Regions from separate parts of the Micromonospora sp. DT46 genome, predicted to be linked through region 1. Evidence: predicted binding sites of a transcription regulator. Region 1 holds the regulator's gene; the other holds the start of a gene.
The links. Region 1 encodes HrcA, which represses chaperone genes, less so after heat shock. Its sites were predicted from a motif close to GGTTNGCACNCTCNNNNNGAGNGTGCNAACC; they were not measured.
Positions count from the first base shown of each region.

Region 1 (8,112 bases):
TTCGACGTACCCCTCCCCATGAGGCGAAACCATTGCTGGCACAGGCCGCCGATCGTAACCCGCTGGTTTCGGGGCGGGGTACTGCCCAGCACGATATGCGACCGTTGTCCGGACTGTGGGGAGCGGCGCGGTGACGATCTGTCAGAGCCGGGTGGCGTGGCGAGAGTTATCGCCGGTAATGCCGGTTTATGCGGTGACTGCCGGTAAGGAGATCGGGGGCCACTACGCCTCGGCGAAGACCTCCGCGACGACCCGCCCGGTGGCCGGCGTGTCGTCGGTCCGGTTCCAGGTGCCGTCGCGGGCCGTCCACTCCAGGTCGCCGAAGCGCACCCGCTTCACGCCGTGGTCCTGGGCGTGCGAGACCAGCCAGTGCGCGTACCGCCAGCCCCGCAGCTCGTCGGCGGCCGGGACCGTCAGGCCCGTCAGGTCCGCCGCGGTGGTCGCGCCGGCCAGGCCCCAGTCCAACGACAGGCCGCGGGTCAGCGCGGTCGCCGCGGCCTCGCCGCGCATCGCCGGGTCGCGGCCCACCGTGCAGGCGACCGCGCCGGTGGCGTGCCCGACCAGGGCCCGGGTCAGCACCTCGGACTCGTCGGCCCACTTCTCGTACGCCTCCGGGAAGGCCGAGCGCTGCACCTTCTGCGCCGCGTCGGTGACCCGCATCTGCTCCCAGCCGCGCACCTTCTTCAGCCCGGCGTAGAACTTCCTGGCCGCGTAGCGGGGGTCGCGGATCTGCTCCGGGGTGCCCCACCCCTGGCTGGGGCGCTGCTGGAACAGCCCGACCGAGTCGCGGTCGCCGCCCGCGAGGTTGCGCAGGCCGGATTCCTGGTAGGCGGTGGCCAGCGCCACGACGACGGCCCGCTCGGGCATCTTCCGCTGGATGCCGATGGCCGCGATCGTCGCCGCGTTGGCCATCTGGTCGGGGTCCAGCGCCACCCGGCCGTCCGCCTGCACGGTGCAGGTCCGGCTGGCCAGGGGGAGGCGCAGCTGCCCGCCCATCTGCCGGATGACGATCCAGATCCCGACCGCGACGAGGACGACGAGGACGACACCGCCCGCCACGACTGCCCGAGTACGCACCCACACCCCCTGATCGACAGTCCGACAAGCGTACGTCCCTCGTGGTGCCTTCCGGGTCGTCCGACCGGTTCTCCCAGAGCGCCGGGCGTGGCACCGGCCCGCCGGGCGGACGCCCCGGCGGGCCGCCGGGACGCAACCCGCAGTCCCCGCTCACCGCGCGGCCACACCCCCGCCCCGGCCCGGTGTTACCGGTCGGCGCCCGCGTCGCCGTCGGCGGGCACCCAGCGCGCCGGCCGCTTCTCCCGGAACGCCAGGACGCCCTCGCGTCCCTCCTCCGACAGGAAGTACCCGGTCGAGAGGGTGGACAGGTCGGCGATCTCCGCCCGCAGGTCCGTGGCGGGCGGCCGGCGCAGCAACTGCTTCGCCCCGGCCAGCGCGCCCGGTGCCCCCCGCACCAGAGAGTCGCAGTACCCCGCAACCGCCGCGTCCAGTCCGTCCGCCGGCACGGCGGCGGTGACCAGGCCGATCTCGGCCGCCCGCCGGCCGTCGAAGGTGTCGCCGGTCAGGTAGAGCTCGGCCGCCGCGCGGGGATGCAGGCGGGGCAGCACGGTCGCGGAGATGACCGCCGGCACCACGCCGATCCGCACCTCGGTGAAGGCGAACGTCGCCTCCCGCGCGCACACCGCCAGGTCGGCCGCCGCGATGAGACCGAGGCCGCCCGCCCGGGCCGGGCCGGCCACCTTCGCCACCACCGGCTTCGGGCACTCCCAGACCGCCGCGAGCACGTCGCCGAGCATCCCGGCCGGCACGCTCCCGCTGGCGTACGCGGCGGCCGTCTCCTTCAGGTCGGCGCCGGAACAGAAGACCGGGCCCGCGTGGTCGAGCACGACCACGCGTACGGCGTCGTCGGCGACCGCCTCGGCGAGGCCGGCCAGCAGCTGGGTCATCAGCGGCGTGGAGAGCGCGTTGCGATTGTGCGGGCTGTCCAGGGTGAGGGTGGTCACCCCACGGGCCGTGGCGACCCGCACGAGCACGTCTGGAGAGGTCATGCCGGGCACACTAGTGGCCATGCCCGGCGTCCTTCCAGAAGGCGAAACCGTCCCCGTCGACGGCTCGCTGCCCGCCACCGCCACCCGAGCCGTCGGCGCGCGCGGCTTCGGCGTGTACGTGCACGTGCCGTTCTGCGCCAGCCGCTGCGGCTACTGCGACTTCAACACGTACACGGCCGCCGAACTGGGCGGCGGGGCGGGCCGGGAGGACTACGCCGACACCGTGCTGGCCGAGCTGGCGCTCGCCCGCCGGGTGCTGGGCGACGCGCCCCCGCCCCGGGTGGACACGGTCTTCGTCGGCGGCGGCACCCCGACCCTGCTCCCCGCCGACGACCTGGCGCGGATCCTCGACGGCATCGACCGCACCTGGGGGCTCGCGCCCGGCGCCGAGGTGACCACCGAGGCCAATCCGGAATCGGTCACGCCCGAGTCGCTGAAGGCGCTGCGGGCCGCCGGCTACACCCGGATCTCGCTGGGCATGCAGTCCGCCGCGCCGGGGGTGCTGGCGATCCTCGACCGCACGCACAGCGCCGGCCGGGCCGTCGCCGCCGCCCGCGAGGCCCGCGACGCCGGGTTCGACCACGTCAACCTGGACCTGATCTACGGCACGCCGGGGGAGACCGAGGCGGACTTCGCCGCCTCCCTCGACCAGGTCGTCGCCGCCGGGGTGGACCACGTCAGCGCGTACGCCCTGATCGTGGAGGACGGCACGCGGCTGGCCGCCCGGATGCGGCGCGGCGAGCTGCCGTACCCCTCCGACGACGTCGCCGCGGACCGCTACCTCGCCGCGGAGGCCGCCCTCGGCGCGGCCGGCCTCTCCTGGTACGAGGTGTCGAACTGGGCCCGCGACGAGGCGGCCCGGTGCCGGCACAACCTGCTCTACTGGACCGGCGCCGACTGGTGGGGCCTCGGCCCGGGGGCGCACAGCCACGTCAGCGGCGTGCGCTGGTGGAACGTCAAGCACCCCACGACGTACGCGAAGCGGCTCGCCGGCGGCGAGTCGCCCGGCCTGGCCCGCGAGGTGCTCACGGCCGACGAGGCGCACATGGAGGACGTCATGCTCCGGCTGCGCCTCGCCTCCGGGCTGCCCCTGGACGCCCTCGACGACGCCGGTCGGGCCGGTGCCGCACGGGCCCTCGCCGACGGGCTGCTGGCCGCCGACGAGCACGCGGCCGGCCGGGCCGTGCTGACCCTGCGGGGCCGGCTGCTCGCCGACGCGGTCGTCCGCGACCTGCTGCCCTGAACCGCGTGCCGGGGCCGGCCGGGGGAGCGGCCGACCCGGGTCACTTGGTGAAGGTGTAGGTCAACGGGTAGCGGTAGAGCACGCCCTCGTTGGCCTTGAGCCCGCCGATGATGCCGAAGATCAGCGGCACCAGCCAGACGAGCATGGGGACGAAGAACAGCACCCCGCAGGTGATCAGCGTGACCACCCAGCTCAGCACCCCGACGATCGTCCAGGTGAGCTGGAAGTTCAGCGCCGCGGCGGCGTGCGCCCGGGCGGTCGGCGACTGCTGCCCCCGAACCATCAGCGCGATGAGCGGCGCCAGCCAGCCGAGCATGCCGCCGCCGACGATCACGCCGGCCGCGCCGCCGAAGTGGGCGATCAGGGCCCAGTTCTTGTCCTCGTTGCTGGCGTAGCCGCCCGTCGGCGGTCCGTAGCCGCCACCGGTCGGATAGCCGGCCCCCGGCGCTCCGTAGCCGCCGGGCGGTCCGTAGCCCCCGGGCGGCGGGTAGTCGCCGGGCGGGGGATAGCCACCAGGCGGTGGGTAGTCGCCGGGCGGAGGGTAGCCGCCCGACGGCGGCTGGTCACCGGTGGGCGGCGGATAGCCACCGGGTGGAGGATGGCTGCCCGGGCCCGGTGCCCCGGACAGTGGTGCGGTGGGGTCGCCGGAGCCGGCGGCGCCGGGAACCCCCGACGGGGCGGTCGGGTCCGGCGGGAAGCCGGGGTCCCCCGCTCCGGGAGGGCGAGGTGGTTCAGTCATGAAGGTCACGGTAGGGGCAGCCGGCAAGGCGGCACCAGCGCGACACCGGCCGGGACGCCCGGAACACCGGCCCCACGGGGGCGTCGGGTGGGCCCGCGCGGTCGCCGATCGGACTGATCACCCCAGGTCGATCATCGCGCGGGCGGCCCCGCCGACGTAGACTGGCACTCGCTACAGTCGAGTGCCAGCAGCCCGCCCCGGCCCCCCGCGTGCCGGGGCCGACGTGCGACAGGAGGTGGGGAGGATGGGTCTCGACGACCGCAAGCTCGCCGTGCTGCGCGCGATCGTCGAGGACTACGTCGCCACGCAGGAGCCCGTCGGCAGCAAGGCGCTGGTCGAGCGGCACCAGCTGGGGGTCTCACCGGCGACCGTCCGCAACGACATGGCCGTGCTGGAGGAGGAGGGCTACATCCGCCAGCCGCACACCAGTGCCGGCCGGGTGCCCACCGACCGGGGCTACCGGCTCTTCGTGGACCGGCTGTCCCGGGTGAAGCCGCTCAGCCCGGCCGAGCGCCGGGCGATCGAGCGTTTCCTGGTCGGCGCCGTCGACCTCGACGACGTGGTGCACCGCACCGTCCGGCTGCTGGCGCAACTCACCCGGCAGGTCGCCGTCGTGCAGTACCCGAGCCTGGCCCGTTCCTCGGTGCGCCACCTGGAGCTGGTGCCGATCTCCACCACCCGGCTGATGCTGGTCATGATCGCCGACACCGGCCGGGTCGAGCAGCGGCTGGTCGAGCTGCCCGCGCCGATCCCCGCCGACGACGTCACGGACCTGCGCCGGCTGGTCAACGAGAAGCTGGTCGGCACCCGGCTGTCGGAGACCCCGCCGCTGGTGCAGGCGCTCGTCGAGGAGTCGGTGCCCCACCTGCGCCCGGCCATGACCACCCTCTCCACCGTGCTGCTGGAGACGCTGATCGAGCGGCACGAGGAGCGGATCGCGCTGGCCGGGACGGCCAACCTCACCCGCGGCGGCCTGCTCGACTTCCAGGGCTCCCTGCGCCCCATCCTGGAGGCGCTGGAGGAGGAGGTCGTCATGCTCAAGCTCATCGGCGAGGCGGAGCCGAGCACGACGCGGGTGCTGATCGGCGACGAGAACGAGATCGACAACCTGCGCGCCGCCTCGGTGGTCAGCACCGGCTACGGGCCGGGCGCGACCAGCGTCGGCGGCCTCGGCGTGCTGGGGCCGACCCGGATGGACTACCCCGGCACCATCGCCACGGTGCGGGCCGTGGCACGCTACGTGGGCGAGCTGCTGGCCCAGAACTGACCAGTCAGGGCCGACGGCCGGCTCCGGCCGCCGACCGGCGCAACGCGAGACGAACATGAGGACACGGAACGCAGTGGCCAGGGACTACTACGGCATTCTCGGCGTGAGCCGGGAAGCCTCCGACGACGAGATCAAGCGCGCCTACCGCAAGCTGGCGCGGCAGTTCCACCCGGACGTGAATCCGGATCCGGAGGCCCAGGAGAAGTTCAAGGACATCAACGCCGCGTACGAGGTCCTCTCGGACGACCGGAAACGGCAGATCGTCGACCTGGGCGGTGACCCGCTCGCCCCCGGGGGCGGGGGTGCGGGTGGCCCGGGCGGCCCCGGCGGCGCCGGACCGTTCGTCGGCTTCCAGGACATTATGGACGCGTTCTTCGGCGGCGCGGCCGGCGGTTCGCGGGGTCCGCGACCGCGTACCCGGCCCGGCGCCGACGCCATCCTGCGGCTGGAGCTGGACCTGCACGAGACCGCGTTCGGCGTCGAGGCGCCGATCACCGTCGACACCGCCGTGCTCTGCACCACCTGCTCCGGCGCCGGCACGGCGGCCGGCACCCACCTGGCCACCTGTGAGGCGTGCGCCGGCCGGGGCGAGGTGCAGTCCGTGCAGCGCACCTTCCTCGGCCAGGTGGTCTCCGCCCGGCCGTGCACGGTCTGCCAGGGCTACGGCACCACCATCCCGCACCCGTGCCCGACCTGCGCCGGCGACGGCCGCGTCCGCACCCGCCGCTCGCTGACCGTCAAGATCCCGGCCGGTGTCGAGGACGGCATGCGCATCCGCCTCGCCCAGCAGGGTGAGGTCGGCCCGGGCGGCGGCACGGCCGGCGACCTCTACGTGGAGATCCACGAGCGGCCGCACGACGTCTACTCCCGCAAGGGCGACGACCTGCACTGCCGCGTCACGGTGCCGATGACCGCGGCGGCCCTCGGCACCCGGCTCACCATCAAGACGCTGGACAGCGAGGAGACGGTCGACGTCAAGGCCGGCACCCAGCCGGGCAGCACGCTGCGGCTGCGCGCCCGGGGTGTGCCGCACCTGCGTGGCACCGGCCGGGGTGACCTCTACGTCCACCTCGACGTGCGCACCCCCACCAAGCTCGACGCCGACCAGGAGAAGATGCTGCGCGACTTCGCCAAGACCCGAGGCGAGGAGGTCGCCGAGCTCACCAAGCAGGGCGGCTTCTTCTCCCGGATGCGCGACGCCTTCAACGGCCACGCCTGAGCGGCCTGACCGCCCCGGCGTCCGCCGGGGCGGCTAGCCTGATCGTCGTGTCCGCGCCGCTGTTCCTGGTCGAGTCGCTGCCCACCGCCGACCAGCTCACCCTGGGCGGCCCCGAGGGGCACCACGCCGCCACGGTGCAACGACTGCGCGTCGGCGAGGAACTCCTGCTCGCCGACGGCCGGGGCGGCACCGCGTCCGCGGTGGTCACGGCCGTCGGCCGGGGCAGCCTCGAACTCGACGTCATCTCCCGGGGGTACGTCGACGCGGCCGTCCCCCGGCTCGTCGTGGTGCAGGGCATCGCCAAGGGCGACCGGGGCGAGCTGGCCGTGCAGGCGATGACCGAGGTCGGGGTGGACGAGATCGTGCCCTGGGCGGCGTCCCGCTCGGTGGCGCAGTGGCGCGGCGACCGGGGCGCCCGGGCCCGGGAGAAGTGGGTGGCGACGGCCCGCGAGGCGGCGAAGCAGGCCCGCCGGTCGTGGCTGCCGGTGGTGGCCGGCGCCCCCGACGAGTCCACCGCGACGGTGGCCCGCCGGATCGCGGGCGCCGCCGCGACGTTCGTCCTGCACGAGGAGGCGCGGGAGCGGCTGACCACCGTCGAGCTGCCCGCCGCCGGTGAGATCGTGCTGGTCGTCGGCCCGGAGGGCGGCATCGCCCCGGCCGAGCTGACCGCCTTCGCCGAGGCCGGCGCCCGGCCGGTGCGCCTGGGGCCCTCGGTGCTGCGTACGTCGACCGCCGGGGTGGCTGCCCTCAGTGTCCTGGCCACCCGCCTCGGCCACTGGTGACCGTCGGTACGCCGCAGCCGTATCGGGTTCCTTCCGGAGCTGTGCTCATCCCCGTGCGCCGGGCCGCTCTCGGCGGCGGGGTGAACGCCTCGGGGGCTCAGCGCCGCAGCACCGCCATCGTGCCAGGGCTGTCGCGCATTCCGGTGGTCGGCGGCGGCGTCACGCCCGCGTGATCGCGGCGAGTCACTGCCGATCCGTCGGAGTGGCTTGACAGGGCATCCTCGCGCCTTCACCCTTTCACTATTGCAATAGTGAAAGGGGGCGGAGTTGATCGAGTTCCATCTGGATCGTGGGTCCGGGGTCTCCACCTATCTACAGCTCGTCCACCAGGTGAAACACGCGCTCCGGCTAGGGGTTCTTCAACCCGGCGACAAGCTTCCCACCGCCAAGGAGGTGGTGGCGCAGTTGGCGATCAACCCCAACACGGTGCTCAAGGCATACCGGGAGCTCGAGCGGGAGGGCCTCGCCATCGGCCGCCCGGGGCAGGGCACGTTCGTCCGTCGGTCGCTGCGGATCGCCGACGCGGCCGAGCAGGCCCGACTCGCCGCCCAGCTGTCCGCCTGGGTCGGCCAGGCCCGCCGCGCCGGCCTGGACCAGGAGGACGTGGAGGCGCTGTTCGCGTCGGTGTTGATGGATTCGTTTCGGAGGTCGGCGTGAGGACGAGTGGGGATGCGGTGGTCGTGAACATGCCAGGACTGGGCAGGTCTCCGGAGGAGCATCCGGCCCATGCGCGACGGGAGGGCAATGCGCTGGAGGCGACCGGGCTCGGCAAGCAGTACCGCCGTACCTGGGCGCT
Region 1 is NZ_JBNCKW010000015.1:59,937-68,048, forward strand. It holds gene ACLQ20_RS30245 (phytanoyl-CoA dioxygenase family protein) at 1-33, opposite strand, end outside; gene ACLQ20_RS30250 (hypothetical protein) at 223-1,083, opposite strand; gene ACLQ20_RS30255 (enoyl-CoA hydratase-related protein) at 1,263-2,066, opposite strand; gene hemW (radical SAM family heme chaperone HemW) at 2,086-3,309, shown strand; gene ACLQ20_RS30265 (DUF4870 domain-containing protein) at 3,350-4,048, opposite strand; gene hrcA (heat-inducible transcriptional repressor HrcA) at 4,293-5,315, shown strand; gene dnaJ (molecular chaperone DnaJ) at 5,389-6,534, shown strand; gene ACLQ20_RS30280 (16S rRNA (uracil(1498)-N(3))-methyltransferase) at 6,582-7,316, shown strand; gene ACLQ20_RS30285 (GntR family transcriptional regulator) at 7,584-7,973, shown strand; gene ACLQ20_RS30290 (ABC transporter ATP-binding protein) at 8,003-8,112, shown strand, end outside.

Region 2 (8,112 bases), on a different contig from region 1:
TGCCGCCGGCCGGCTTCGCGCTGGCGGCCCTGCACGCGGCGGCCCGCCGCCCTGCCCCGACCGGGCGACCGGGGACGGGCGCCCTGCGGCCCGCGGCCCGTTGGCTGGTCGGGCTCGGCGTGCTCGGCCCGCTGGCCTTCACCGATCCCGAGGAGATCACCCTCCTCCTGGCCAGCACCCGCGACGTGCCGTTCTGGGTGGCCGCCGCCGCCGGCGCCGGGCTCGCCGTCGCGGTCGTCCTCGCCGTGACGTACGGCGTGCTGCTGGGCCGGGGCCGGCGGCCGAGCCGGCGGGTGGCCGGGGTGACCGCCGCCGCGCTGCTGCTGGCGGTCGGCGCGGTGGCCGTCGGCGCGGGGCAGCCTGGCCTGCACGGCGAGCGGCTGTTCGTGGTGCTCCGCGAGCAGGCCGATCTCGCCGGCGTCCCGGCGACGACCGGTCGGGCCGGCCGGGACGCCCGGGTCGCCGAGGTCCACCGGCGGCTGGTCGCGACCGCCGAGCGGACCCAGGCCGACCTGCGCCGGGACCTGCGCCGGCTGCGGCTCGACCACACCCCCTACTACCTCGTCAACGCCGTCGAGGTGGACGGCGGGCCGGCGGTACGGGCCTGGCTGTCGCGCCGTCCTGAGGTCGCCCGGGTGCTGGTCAGCCAACGGGTGCGACCGCTGCCCGCGCCGGCCGGCCGCAGTCGCGGCACCGCGCCCGCGCCCGCCGGCCCCGAGTGGAACGTCCGGATGCTCGGTGCGGACCGGGTCTGGTCCCAGCTCGGGGTGGACGGCTCCGGGATCGTGGTGGGCAGCTCGGACTCGGGCGTGGACGGCGGGCATCCCGCGCTGGCGGGCGGCTTCCGGGGCGGCGACGACTCCTGGCACGACCCGTGGAACGGCACCCGGGCGCCGACCGACCAGGGCGGGCACGGCACCCACACGACGGGCAGCGCGGTGGGCCGGGGCGGCATCGGGGTCGCCCCGGGCGCCCGGTGGGCCGGCTGCGTCAACCTGGACCGCAATCTCGGCAATCCCGCGTACTACCTCGACTGCCTCCAGTTCATGCTGGCGCCCTTCCCGGTGGGCGGGGACCCGTTCAGCGACGGGCGCCCGGCACGCGCGCCGGACATCCTCACCAACTCGTGGGGCTGCCCGGCGCTCGAAGGCTGCGACCCGGGCGTGCTCGGGCCGGCCACCGCCGCCCTGGACGCCGCCGGCGTCATGGTGGTGGCAGCGGCCGGCAACACCGGGCCGTACTGCGGCTCGATCGACGACCCGCCCGCCCCGTACGCGGACGTGCTGACCGTCGGCGCGGTCGACCGGCAGCGCAAGGTCACCCTCTTCTCGTCGCGGGGACCGGTGCCGGGGGCGGCCAAGCCGGACCTGGTCGCGCCCGGCGACGAGGTGCTGTCGGCGATGCCGGGCGGCGGGTACGCCGTCCTGAGCGGCACCTCGATGGCGACGCCGCAGGTGGCCGGCGTGGTGGCGCTGATGTGGTCGGCCAACCCGGCGCTGGTCGGCGACCTGCCCCGCACCCGGCAGATCCTGCGGGACACCGCGACCCCGGCCGTGGCCACGTACGCCGCCCGGACGCAGACCTGCGGGGGCGACCGGAACATCACCGGTGCCGGCCTGGTCGACGCGTACGCCGCCGTCCAAGCCGCGCGGGGGTGAGGGTCGGCGCGGAGCGCCGGTTCACCCCAGCCGGTCGAGGAACTCCCGCGAGCGCCGCAGCACCAGTGCCGTGGCCTCCGCGTCGTACGACGGCAGCGTGCTGTCGGCGAACAGGTGCTGGTCGCCCGGGTAGACGAACAGCTCGCCGAGGTCGGGGCCGACGATGCCGACCAGCTCGCGGGCGGCTTCGATGTCGCCCTCCAGGGCGAAGAACGGGTCGGCGTCCATACCGTGGATCTGCACCGGAACCCCGGCGGGCCAGGGGCCGACGGCCCATTCGCCGGTGACGGGCAGGCAGGATTCGTAGAGCAGCGCGCCACGGGCGCCGGGCCGGGTCTGGGCGAGCCGCTGGGCGGTGGCGGCGCCCCAGGAGAAGCCCGCGTGGACCAGCCCGTCGGGCAGCTCGGCCACGGCCCGGTCGGCGCGCTCGCGCAGCACCTCACGCCCGATGCGTTTCGTGAGCGCGAAGCCCTCGTCGAGGGTCGCCGGGCGTTCACCGTCGAACAGGTCGGGGGTGTGCACGGTGTGCCCGCCCGCCCGCAACTGTTCGGCGAACTCGCGCAGCCCCTCGGTGAGCCCGTGCAGATGGTGGAACAGGACCACGTCGGCCATCTCTACACTCCTGTCAACAGACGACAACGATCGAATGATCCATGATTCTAGAACGGTCGAGAAATGTCGAGCAATGAGCGGATCCCGGACTACGACCTCGACGAGCTGCTCGTGGTCACCGCGCCCGCGCAGCTTCGCGCGCTGGCCGATCCCCTGCGCGCCACCCTCCTGGAGCTGCTCCTGGAGCGGGCCGCCACGGTGACCGAGCTGGCCCGGGCGGTCGACCGGCCGAAGAGCAGCGTCGCCTACCACGTGACCGCGCTCGTCGACGCCGGCCTGCTCAAGGTGGTGCGGACCCGGCGGGTGCGGGCGATCGACGAGCGGTACTACGGCCGGGTCGCCCGCACGCTCTACATCGGCGCGCTCACCCGTCCCGAGGACAGACAGGTCGCGACCGCCGTCAACGGGCTCGCGGAGGCCGTCGCCGAATCGGCCGCCGCCCACGCCGCCGACGACCTGCGCTGCACCCTCGTGCACGCCCGCATCCCGATCGAGGAGGTACGCGCGTTCTGGGCCGAGGTGCAGGCGCTGGCCCGCCGCTTCGCCCAGATCCCCCGGTCCGGCGACCAGGTGTACGGGTTCGTCGCCGGCCTCTACCCCACCGACGCGCCGACCCTTCCCGAGCGCGAGCCCGACCCGAAGCCCGAGCCCGAGCCGAAACCCGGGCCGGCCGGCTGAGGCGATCGAGTCGGTCGCGGCACGCCACGGCGGACCGACGTGGACGAGCCCTCGCCGCACGTGGACTGGTCGCCGGCGTGGTCCGCCGGCCGGGCGGCGCCAACGGGGGCTCTTCCCAGGCGCCAGCAGGGGCTCTGCTTAACAGAAGCGCTCCGGTGACCTAGGGTCGGCGTCCATGGACCTGAAGATCGTCGAGCTGGGACCCGACCGGCGGCCCGCCGTGGTGGAGCTCTGCGGGCGGGCACTGGACCTGCCGGAGGACGCGGCCGAGGCGCCGGCCGTCGTGGACACCCTCTGGGCGCGGGCCGCCGCCCACCGCCCGGTGTTCGCGTGGGGCGCGCACCGGCAGGGGCGCCTCGTCGGTGTGCTCATCGGCTCCCTCGCCGCCGGCGACGGCGACGCCCGTGGTCACGTCGACCTGGTCGCGGTGGCACCGGAGGAGCGGCGACACGGTGTCGCAAGGGCCCTGCTGGCGACCGCCGAGGCGCGGCTCGCCGAGCTCGGCGCGGTGGAGGTCCTGCTCGCCGGGAATCCGCCGTCCTACGCCTGGCCCGGGATCGACGTGCGCTACACCCCGGCGGTCTGCGCCGCGCTGGCGCTCGGCTACCGGCAGGACCGGACGGCGTGGAACATGACCGCCGACCTGTCGTACGACGGCTCGCCCGCGCTGCGCCCGACGCAGCCGGCGGAGGCGCGGCTGGCCGGGCAGGGCGTCACGGTCCGGCGCGCCGAGGCGGGTGACCTGCCGGCGCTGGCGGAGTTCGCCCGCGCCACCTTCGGCGGGGCCTGGGACGCCGAACTGGCCGGCTCGGTGGGCCGGGAGGGGGCGGGCTGCCACCTGGCCGAGCGCGACGGCGTGGTGCTCGGCTTCGCCGCGTACGGGTCGTCGCGGCCGAGCTGGTTCGGCCCGATGGGCACCGCCCCGGCGGCCGAGGGTTCGGGGATCGGCGGGGTGCTGCTGCGCCGCTGCCTGCGCGAGCAGCGGGCGGCGGGCGTGACGGCTGCGCAGATCGGCTGGGTCGGGCCGGTCCCGTTCTACTCGGGCAGCGCGGGTGCCCGGATCGAGCGCGTCTTCTTCCTGTACCGCAGGACGCTCGGCGACTGACAACGGGGCGAACGGGATATAGACCCTCATAACGCCATTCGCCCGCATTGGTGATCGTCGCGCCCTACCGTTTCCGGTAGAGGAGGCAGCCATGACCACGGACGACGAACGCCCCGGCCCGTTGCCGTTCGACCGGCTCGACTACGGCGACGCCGAGCAGCAGGCGGAGATGGCCGGCGTCGACGAGCCGGCCGACGAGCCGGTGACGCTGGTCGACGAGCCGGTGCAGATCCCGCAGCCGTACGACCGGGCGCAGAAGAGACGCAACCAACGGCCACTGCCGACGTGACAGCGCAAGGGGCGGACCGCTGACGCGGCCCGCCCCTCACGGCGTTGTCGGAGCTGGACTCAGAAGTCCATGTCCCCGCCACCCGGACCAGCCGGGGCGGCCGGGGTCTTCTCCGGCTTGTCCGCCACGACGGCCTCGGTGGTGAGGAAGAGCGCCGCGATCGACGAGGCGTTCTGCAGCGCCGAACGCGTCACCTTGGCCGGGTCGATGATGCCCGCGGCCAGCAGGTCGACGTACTCGCCGTTGGCGGCGTTGAGGCCGTGACCCGGGTTCAGGTTACGGACCTTCTCCACCACGACGCCGCCCTCGAGGCCGGCGTTGACGGCGATCTGCCGCAGCGGGGCGTCCAGCGCGACCTTGACGATGTTCGCACCGGTCGCCTCGTCGCCGACCAGGTCCAGCTTGTCGAAGGCGGTCTTGCCGGCCTGCACCAGCGCGACGCCACCACCCGGGACGATGCCCTCCTCGACGGCGGCCTTCGCGTTGCGGACGGCGTCCTCGATGCGGTGCTTGCGCTCCTTGAGCTCGACCTCGGTGGCCGCGCCGACCTTGATCACCGCGACGCCGCCGGCCAGCTTGGCCAGCCGCTCCTGCAGCTTCTCGCGGTCGTAGTCGGAGTCGCTCTTGTCGATCTCGGCCCGGATCTGGTTGACCCGGCCCTGGATCTGCTCGGCGTCGCCGGCACCGTCGACGATGGTGGTCTCGTCCTTGGTCACCACGACCTTGCGGGCGCGGCCCAGCATGTCGAGGCCGACGGCGTCCAGCTTGAGGCCGACCTCCTCGCTGATGACCTGGCCACCGGTGAGGATGGCGATGTCGGCCAGCATGGCCTTGCGGCGGTCACCGAAGCCCGGCGCCTTGACGGCGACGGACTTGAAGGTGCCCCGGACCTTGTTGACGACCAGGGTCGCCAGGGCCTCGCCCTCGATGTCCTCGGAGATGATCAGCAGCGGCTTGCCCGACTGCATGACCTTCTCGAGGATCGGGAGCAGGTCCTTGACCGACGAGATCTTGCTGTTGACGATCAGGAGGTAGGGGTCGTCGAAGACGGCCTCCATGCGCTCCGGGTCGGTCATGAAGTAGGCCGAGATGTAGCCCTTGTCGAAGCGCATACCCTCGGTGAGCTCCAGCTCCAGCCCGAAGGTGTTGCTCTCCTCGACGGTGATGACGCCTTCCTTGCCCACCTTGTCCATCGCCTCGGCGATGATCTCGCCGACGCTGGTGTCACCGGCGGAGATGGAGGCGGTGGAGGCGATCTGCTCCTTGGTCTCGACGTCCTTGGCGAGCTTGAGCAGCTCCTCCGAGACGCTGGCCACGGCGGCCTCGATGCCCCGCTTCAGGGCCATCGGGTTGGCACCGGCGGCCACGTTGCGCAGGCCCTCGCGGACCAGGGCCTGGGCCAGGACGGTCGCCGTCGTCGTGCCGTCACCGGCGACGTCGTCGGTCTTCTTCGCGACCTCCTTGACCAGCTCGGCGCCGATCTTCTCGTAGGGGTCCTCGAGCTCGATCTCCTTGGCGATGCTCACACCATCGTTGGTGATGGTGGGGGCACCCCACTTCTTCTCGAGGACGACGTTGCGGCCCTTGGGGCCGAGGGTCACCTTCACGGCGTCGGCGAGCTGGTTCATGCCCCGCTCGAGGCCGCGGCGCGCCTCTTCGTCGAACGCGATCATCTTGGCCATACGGCGTTGTCCTCCTGGACACTCACGGGCCACCCGGAGTGTGTGTCCCGGATGGGCCGCCTGGTGTACGCACCTTGGGACGTCGCCACCTGGCGACGACGACGTCTCCTCGGCCGGGCCGGATAGCCCGCGACGACCGGCCATGTGCCGCAGCCGCGTCTGGACGCCGCTACGACCGTGGCCCTACCGCCCCGACCATTGGCACTCACGGTATGCGAGTGCCAATGACTTGTTTAGCACTCTCCCCTGCCGAGTGCAAGCACGATCGCCCCGGTCAGCCGAGTTCACCGGTCAGCCGGGCGCTGTCCACCGGCCCCTCGTGGGCGCGCTGCTCGGCGTACGTGACGACCAGGCCGACCAGCTGGGCGAGGTGGGTCGGCAGGGCCAGCACCGCGCCCACCAGCGTCACCACGAGCACGCCGACCGCCGTGCCGGGCGACTCCAGCGGGGTGGTGCCGAACGGCAGCGTGCCGATGCCCTCCACCATGCCGGCGGCCCCGCTGCCGACGATCACCGCCGCCGCGACCAGCGCCACCCGGCCGAGCAGCAGACCGAGCCGGTCGTGGAACATGCGGAAGGAACGGCCGATCGGGTGCTGCCGCTCGAACAGGTAGACCGGGCCGGCCATGCTCAGCGCGAAGGCGAAGTAGATGCCGGGGATCACGCAGAAACAGACCCCGAGCCCGATGATCACGCTCATCAGCAGGGTCCAGCCCCAGAGGCCCAGCGCCCGACGCGCCCCGTAGGAGAGGGCCGCGCCCACGCTCACCGGCTGACCGGCCGCCTGCCGGGTGACCACCCAGGTGCCGGCCGCCCAGCCCAGGCTCTGCACGAAACCGAAGACGAGGGCGCTGCCGAGCACCACGAACAGCAGGACGCCCGTGTCGGTCAGGAAGGTGTCGGGCAGCGCGGCGGGGTCGTCGGCCATCGACTCCTCCCACTTGGCGCTCGGGTCGACGACCAACGAGAGCATCGACACCACCAGGGCCGGCAGCGCCTGGGTGAGCAGCAGGATCGGCAGCAGCAGCCGCCAGCCCCGGCGCACCGCGCCGACGCACCGGCCGAACCAGCCGTTGACGCCCGCGCCGGGCGGGGTGACGAGCAGGTCGGCGGGGTCGAGGCCGTGCCCCGGCGGGTACCACCCGTGGACCGGCTGCCCGGGATAGGCGCCCGGATGCCCGGGATAGGCGACCGGGGCGCCCGGGTACCACGGCTGCCCGCCGTACGGGCCGGAGCCGGCCGGGTACCCGCCGGTGGGCGGGAAGACCCAGTCCTGCGGCTGTTGCGGGCCCGTCGGCGCAGCACCGCCCGGGCCGACGGGTGGCGTCGCGGAGGGTTCGGGCTCTCCCGGGGGCGGTGCGGCCTGGGGTGGCTGGTCGGACATGAACCCTCCTCAGCGATGGCTGGAACGGCTCACGATCCTTCCCTGCCGACGCAACCGCGCCGAAGCCCGCCCCCGTGCAGCGGACCGGCAGACTGCCCGGCCCCGTGCAGCGGACCGGCCGACGACCGCCCGGACCACCAGGCCGCCCCCGGCCGGCGCCCCACGACCGGTGGTCGGGAGGTCGGTCGGCGCGGGGGCGCGGGAGGGACGCCCGTCAGGCGATGACGCGCACGCGCTCGGCCTGGGGGCCCTTCTGGCCCTGGGCGATCTCGAACTCGACCCGCTGGCCGTCGTCCAACGCCTTGTAGCCGTCCATCTCGATCGCCGAGAAGTGGACGAAGACGTCCTGCCCACCGTCGACGGCGATGAAGCCGTAGCCCTTTTCGGAGTTGAACCACTTCACGGTGCCCTCTGCCACGGTGCACTTCCTCACTCTGCGCGGCGTTCCACGACCCCGGAGGCCGGGCGGGCCGGCACCGGAGGACCACCGGCTCGGCGATCGACGAGGGCCGCTGAAACGGTGACCGAAATCGCACGCTACACGAAGCGTGACGACACCGCACGACCACAAATCGGACATACGCCGATCGAACGCCATCGGCCGTCATCGTTGTGATAGGCATTCGGCATGACGAGCACGCCCGACGGTCCGGGGCCGACGCGGCGGGCGCAGATCCGGCGGGTCCGCCCCCCGGACGCGGCTC
Region 2 is NZ_JBNCKW010000002.1:594,233-602,344, forward strand. It holds gene ACLQ20_RS07110 (S8 family serine peptidase) at 1-1,658, shown strand, start outside; gene ACLQ20_RS07115 (dienelactone hydrolase family protein) at 1,680-2,270, opposite strand; gene ACLQ20_RS07120 (helix-turn-helix domain-containing protein) at 2,334-2,948, shown strand; gene ACLQ20_RS07125 (GNAT family N-acetyltransferase) at 3,124-4,053, shown strand; gene ACLQ20_RS07130 (hypothetical protein) at 4,145-4,342, shown strand; gene groL (chaperonin GroEL) at 4,402-6,024, opposite strand; gene ACLQ20_RS07140 (hypothetical protein) at 6,299-7,408, opposite strand; gene ACLQ20_RS07145 (cold-shock protein) at 7,623-7,826, opposite strand; gene ACLQ20_RS07150 (GNAT family N-acetyltransferase) at 8,037-8,112, shown strand, end outside.
Region 2: the regulator HrcA is predicted to act here: its motif matches at 6,221-6,251, upstream of groL (chaperonin GroEL).